Regions from separate parts of the Pseudomonas acericola genome, predicted to be linked through region 2. Evidence: predicted binding sites of a transcription regulator. Region 2 holds the regulator's gene; the other holds the start of a gene.
What was found. The regulator sigma-54, encoded in region 2, starts transcription at its own class of promoters, with help from an activator protein. The targets are predictions, from matches to a motif close to ANTGGCATNNANNTTGCTNT.

Region 1 (3,409 bases), on a different contig from region 2:
GGTGTCGCCGGCGGTGTTTGTGCCGATCCTGGAGAGCCTGGGTTTGATCATCACGGTGGGGCGCTGGGTGATCGACCAGGTCTGCCGGCAGATCGCGATTTGGCAAGGCAGCGCCGTCGGGGCGGTTGAAGTGTCGGTGAACGTGTCCGGCCATCAGTTGATGGAAGGCGACCTGATCTCGGATATTGCGCAAATACTTGCAGACACCGGGGTTGCGCCGCATTGGCTTGAAGTGGAGCTCACCGAAAGCTCACTGATGGAAAACACCCAGCACACCATCAGCAGCCTGCAACGCCTGCGCGACATGGGCGTGAAGATCGCCATCGACGACTTTGGCACCGGCTATTCCAGCCTGGCGTACCTGCGCCGTTTTCCGTTGGACACGCTGAAGATCGACATTGCGTTTATCCGTGAAGTCACCAGCAACCCCCAGGATGCCGCCATCGCCCGCACCATTATCGAACTGGCCCACAGCCTGAAGCTGCGCGCCGTGGCCGAGGGCGTGGAAACCGCCGCGCAACTGGCGTTCCTGAAGGAAGCCGGCTGCGATCAGATCCAGGGCTACTGGGTGAGCAAACCGTTGCCGCTGGAGGCGCTGGAACGGTTGCTGCTGGAACAGCGCCGCTGAGCACACCGGTTTATTCCTCCGGCGTATCAATCAGCGGCACCTGCGCATCATCCATCAGCGAACCGGGGTCTTCGTTGCCCGGGTCGTTGAGTTCCTCGTCCGGTTCGTCCTCACGTTCATCCGACATGACCTGCACCTCTATGAACCCGGGTTATCCACCTGGATATAAAACGCGTAGGCGCCGAGCAACAGCCAGAACACCATAAACAGCCACGGCGCACGCATAGAGAATAGCAGTGACTTGCGATAGCCCTTGTGGGACGACTCCGTCTCGCAGAACAGCGGCGAATCGTCATAAGCCAGGCCCATCACCGGTTCGCTGCGCAGCAACTCGCTTTGCTTGTAGTGCCAGTGGTCGATGATCTCGTACGCCGCACGAATCCCCGGCCAGGCGTTCAGCGAGCTGAGGATGCCGAGCAAGACCAGGAACACCGGCACCACCAGGGTGAACAACTTGCCCCACTCTGGGTTGAGGTTGCCCATGCCGGACACGAAGGCTATGACCAGGAACGATTGTGCGGTGAGGTAGGCGTCGGTGCGGTTGGCCAGGATGGTGGTTTCGTACTGGATCTCGCGCCGGTAGAAGTCCAGGCGGTCCTTGGGCGAGCCGAAGATCTTGGCATTGTGTTCACTGTGGTCGGTCAGGGCCGTTTCCGGGGAATGCGGCGAGATGATTCTGGGCACGGCGGTGCTCCAAGAAGTTTCGAGTGACGTTAGAAGAACGGGCGGGAGGTGAAGTTCAAGTTTGTTCATGCACCAATCTGAAGCAGCGCACGCCCCCAACTGTGGCGAGGGAGCTTGCTCCCGCTGGGCTGCGCAGCGGCCCCAAAATCTTGGGAGCGCTGCGCACTCCAGCGGGAGCAAGCTCCCGCGCCACAACAAGCTCCCTCTACACAACAAGCCCACTCACCCTGGGTTTCGGCACAAGCATTGCTTTAGCCCTTCATCACTGCCCGCACACAGGAGCATCCGTTACCCCCCGACCCAAGAGCCAACCCCATAAGAAAGTAAGGACCAGGCCCAGTGGCACCCTTAGCCACGGGCTCATAAAAACATGCGTTTTTCAAAGCGGCAGTGCCACCCAAGCGTCCCTCGGCACTGACAAGGTACTGGAATGGCTCGATCTTTCTTCGATGAAATGAATGACGCAAACGGCGTGTGCCGTGCGCACTATCAGGAATTCTCCCGCTGGCTGGCCAACACGCCACCGGAACTGCTGGCCCAGCGTCGCCGCGAAGCCGACTTGCTGTTTCACCGCGCCGGGATCACCTTCACCCTCTATGGCGACGAGCAGGACACCGAGCGCCTGATCCCCTTCGACATCATCCCCCGCAGCATCCCCGCCAGTGAGTGGAGCGTGATCGAACGCGGCTGCATCCAGCGCGTCACCGCGCTGAACATGTTCCTCGCCGATATCTACCACGACCAGCGCATCATCAAGGCCGGGATCATTCCCGCCGACCAGGTGCTGGGCAACGAGGGTTACCAGAAGGCCATGGTCGGCCTCGACCTGCACCGCGACATCTACTCCCACATCTCCGGCGTCGACCTGGTGCGCGACGGCGACGGCACCTACTACGTGCTGGAAGACAACCTGCGCACCCCCAGCGGCGTGAGCTACATGCTCGAAGACCGCAAGATGATGATGCGCCTGTTCCCCGAAGTGTTTGCCAAGCAGCGCATCGCGCCGGTGGACCACTACCCCAACCTGCTGCTCAAGACCCTGAAAAGCTCAAGCCGCCTGGACAACCCCAACGTCGTGGTGCTCACCCCCGGCCGCTTCAACAGCGCGTTCTTTGAACACGCCTTTCTCGCCCGGGAAATGGGCGTGGAACTGGTGGAAGGCGCCGACCTGTTCGTGCACGACCTCAAGGTGTTCATGCGCACCACCGACGGCCCCAAGGCCGTGGACGTGATCTACCGGCGCATCGACGACGCGTTCCTCGACCCGCAGGCGTTCAACCCCGAATCGATGCTCGGCGTGCCCGGCCTGGTCGCCGCCTACTGCGCGGGCAACGTGGTACTGGCCAATGCCATCGGCACCGGCGTCGCTGATGACAAGTCGATCTACCCCTATGTGCCGGAGATGATCCGCTTCTACCTCGACGAAGAACCGGTGCTGCAAAACGTGCCGACCTTCCAGTGCCGCAAGCCCGATGAACTGTCCCACGTGCTGGCGCACCTGCCGGAACTGGTGGTCAAGGAGACCCAGGGCTCCGGCGGCTACGGCATGCTGGTGGGCCCGGCGTCCACGGCGGCCGAGATCGAGGACTTCCGCCAACGCATCAAGGCGCGTCCCCATGCGTATATCGCCCAACCCACGTTGAGCCTGTCCACCTGCCCGACCTTTGTCGAAAACGGCATCGCGCCCCGGCATATCGACCTGCGGCCGTTCGTGCTATCGGGCAAGGAAACCCGCCTGGTGCCCGGTGGCCTCACGCGCGTGGCCTTGCGTGAAGGCTCGCTGATCGTCAACTCGTCGCAAGGCGGCGGAACCAAGGACACCTGGGTGGTGGAGGGCTGATTATGTTGAGTAGAACCGCCGCAGATCTTTACTGGATGTCCCGTTACCTGGAGCGCGCCGAGAACCTGGCGCGCATGCTGGAAGTCAGCTATTCGCTGTCGCTGATGCCCCAATCCGGGCGCAGCGATGGCCTGGATGAACTGGCGATGTCGCTGCTCAGTAGCGGCACCCTCGACAGCTACCTGGAACGCCACAAGGAACTGGATGCCGAGCGTATGTTGCACTTCTTCGCTCTCGACGAAGAAAACCCCGCGAGC
Region 2 (3,409 bases):
GGAATGGCGATGCCGTTGCCAAAACCGGTGGAACCGAGTTTTTCACGGGCAATCAGAGCCTCGTACACATCTTGCATCTCCAGGTCAGGCACTTCGCGGCTGATCAGGTTGGCAATTTGTTCGAGGGCTTTCTTTTTACTGCCGCCCGGCGCGTTCACGAGGGAACGGCCGGGGGTCAGGATGGTTTCAAGTCGAATCATGGGTGGGGAGTGTTAGCGGCCGGTGCCCTGGAGAAGGCTCTGCTGCTTTTCCTTATGCTTTTTGATTTGGCGATCCAGCTTGTCGGTCAGGTCGTCAATGGCGGCATACATATCTGAATGCTCGGCATTGGCGACTACTTCCCCGCCGGGTATACGCAAGGTGGCTTCGATTTTCTGCTTCAGCTTTTCGACAGTCATGATGACTTGCACATTGGTGATTTTGTCGAAATGCCCCTCAATTCTTTTGAGTTTTTCGCCGATATAGGCGCGCAGCGGTTCGGTCACTTCCAGTTGGTGTCCACTGATGTTGACTTGCATACAGCTTCTCCTTCGTTGCCAGTGCATAAAGCGGCAGGCAAAAGCGCCTGCCACTGGAACGCTGTGGCCCGCCCGTCACATCAAACGCTTACGCTCGCTGGAAGGCGCGATCCCGAGGGACTCGCGGTACTTGGCGACGGTTCGACGGGCGACCTGAATGCCTTGTGCCTCCAGTAAACCAGCGATCTTACTGTCACTCAATGGCTTTTTCTGATTTTCCGCGGCAACCAGTTTTTTGATGATCGCGCGGATCGCCGTGGACGAGCATTCGCCGCCTTCGGAGGTGCTGACGTGGCTGGAGAAAAAGTATTTCAGCTCATAAATACCCCGTGGGGTATGCATGAATTTTTGCGTGGTCACCCGTGAAATCGTCGACTCGTGCATGCCGACCGCTTCGGCGATGTCATGCAGCACCAACGGTTTCATCGCTTCGTCGCCGTACTCCAGGAAGCCGCGCTGGTGCTCGACGATCTGTGTGGCGACTTTCATCAGGGTTTCGTTGCGGCTTTGCAGGCTCTTGATGAACCAGCGGGCTTCTTGCAACTGGTTGCGCATGAAGGTGTTGTCGGCGCTGGTGTCGGCACGGCGCACAAAGCCCGCGTATTGCGGGTTGACTCGCAGGCGTGGCACCGATTCCTGGTTCAACTCCACCAACCAACGCTCGTTGTCCTTGCGCACGATCACGTCAGGGACCACGTATTCAGCTTCGCTGGACTCGATCTGCGAGCCTGGGCGCGGGTTGAGGCTCTGCACCAGCTCGATGACCTGGCGCAGGTCGTCTTCCTTGAGCTTCATGCGGCGCATCAGCTGGCTGTAGTCGCGGCTGCCCAGCAGGTCGATGTAGTCAGTGACCAGGCGCTGGGCTTCGGCGAGCCAAGGGGTCTTGGCGGGCAGTTGGCGCAATTGCAGCAGCAGGCATTCGCTGAGGGTGCGGGCGCCGATACCGGCGGGTTCGAACTGTTGGATACGGTGCAGGACGGCTTCGATCTCGTCCAGTTCGATGTCCAGTTCCGGGTCGAACGCTTCGAGGATCTCCTCAAGCGTCTCGTCCAGGTAGCCCTGGTTGTTGATGCAATCGATCAGGGTCACGGCGATCAGGCGATCGGTGTCCGACATCGGCGCGAGGTTCAGTTGCCATAGCAGATGGCTCTGCAGGCTCTCGCCGGCGGAGGTGCGGGTGGTGAAGTCCCACTCGTCGTCATCGTTGCTGGGCAGGCTGCTGGCGCTGGTCTGGTAGACGTCTTCCCAGGCGGTGTCCACGGGAAGTTCGTTGGGAATGCGTTCGTTCCATTCGCCTTCTTCCAGGTTGTCCACCGTTGGGGCGGTTTCCTGGTAGGAGGGTTCCTGCACGTCGGAGTTGGGTTTTTGCTCGATGTTGTCGGCCAGCGGGTCTGCATTATCGAAGTCGTCGCCTTCTTCCTGGCGTTCGAGCATCGGATTGGACTCCAGGGCCTCCTGGATTTCCTGTTGCAGGTCCAGGGTCGACAATTGGAGCAGGCGGATGGCCTGTTGCAGCTGCGGTGTCATCGTCAGCTGCTGGCCCATTCTCAGGACTAGCGATGGTTTCATGGCAGGGGCTTAACACCTTATTCGCCGGCGCAATGCGCCATCCACGACAGGGCGCGTGAGCGCCAAACATAAGCAAATTATATGCCTGATATCGCGGGCTTTGCCTAGAGCGCGGTAACAATAAAAATCCAGAGGTTCCTATTGATTCCCGCGCACCTCGGCAAACAGCCGTGACACCACGGTGTTTACAGGCGGAACTCGTGACCCAGGTACACTTCCTTCACCAGTTCGTTGGCGAGGATAGTGGCTGAATCGCCTTCAGCGATCAGTTGGCCATCGTTGACGATATACGCGGTTTCGCAGATATCGAGGGTTTCACGCACGTTGTGGTCGGTGATCAGTACGCCGATGCCCTTCGCCTTGAGGTGATGGATGATCTGCTTGATATCGCCAACCGAGATCGGGTCGACGCCGGCAAACGGTTCGTCCAGCAGGATGAACTTCGGCGCGGTGGCCAAGGCGCGGGCGATTTCCACACGGCGACGTTCACCACCTGACAAACTCATGCCGAGGTTGTCGCGAATGTGGTTGATGTGGAATTCCTGCAGCAGGCTTTCCAGCTCCTTGCGACGGCCGTCACGGTCGAGTTCCTTGCGGGTCTCGAGGATCGCCATGATGTTGTCGGCTACCGACAGTTTGCGGAAGATCGACGCTTCCTGTGGAAGATAGCCGATACCAGCCCGTGCACGACCGTGCATCGGCTGGTGGCTCACGTCCAGGTCGTCGATCAGTACGCGACCCTGATCCGCCTGGACCAGGCCGACGATCATGTAGAAGCAGGTCGTCTTGCCGGCGCCGTTGGGGCCGAGCAAACCGACGATCTGGCCGCTGTCGATCGACAGGCTGACGTCACGCACGACCTGACGGCTTTTGTAGGCCTTGGCCAGATGCTGGGCTTTCAGGGTTGCCATTACTCGGCCTTCTTCTTCGGCTGGATAACCATGTCGATACGCGGACGCGGTGCGGTCACCTTGGTGCCATTGGCGCGGCCGGCGTTGGCGATCTGCTTCACGGTGTCGTAGGTGATTTTCTCGCCTTCCGTGGAGTTGCCGTCCGGGCTGAGCACCTTGGCCTGGTCGATCAGGACAATGCGGTTCTGCTGGGCGTGGTACTGGATCGTCTTGCCGTAGCCCTTCATCGGGCCGGTATCGGTAGGCGACTGCTTCTGTTCGAAGTAAGCCAGGTTGCCCACCGAGGTCACCACGTCAATGTCGCCATTGGGGGTGCGGGTCAGGGTCACCGTGTTGCCGGTGATCTTCATCGAACCCTGGGTGATGATCACGCCGCCGGTGTACGTGGCGACGCCTTGCTTGTCGTCCAGT

Region 1: ACU688_RS13625 (circularly permuted type 2 ATP-grasp protein) is a predicted target of sigma-54. The motif match lies at 1,546-1,565, and genes of this name have one in related genera.

The regions. Positions count from the first base shown of each region.
Region 1 is NZ_JBRFJB010000003.1:337,167-340,575, reverse strand. It holds gene ACU688_RS13635 (EAL domain-containing response regulator) at 1-628, shown strand, start outside; gene ACU688_RS13630 (hypothetical protein) at 767-1,312, opposite strand; gene ACU688_RS13625 (circularly permuted type 2 ATP-grasp protein) at 1,743-3,152, shown strand; gene ACU688_RS13620 (alpha-E domain-containing protein) at 3,155-3,409, shown strand, end outside.
Region 2 is NZ_JBRFJB010000002.1:198,049-201,457, forward strand. It holds gene ptsN (PTS IIA-like nitrogen regulatory protein PtsN) at 1-200, opposite strand, end outside; gene hpf (ribosome hibernation-promoting factor, HPF/YfiA family) at 213-518, opposite strand; gene ACU688_RS06915 (RNA polymerase factor sigma-54) at 594-2,087, opposite strand; gene lptB (LPS export ABC transporter ATP-binding protein) at 2,273-2,998, opposite strand; gene lptA (lipopolysaccharide transport periplasmic protein LptA) at 2,998-3,409, opposite strand, start outside.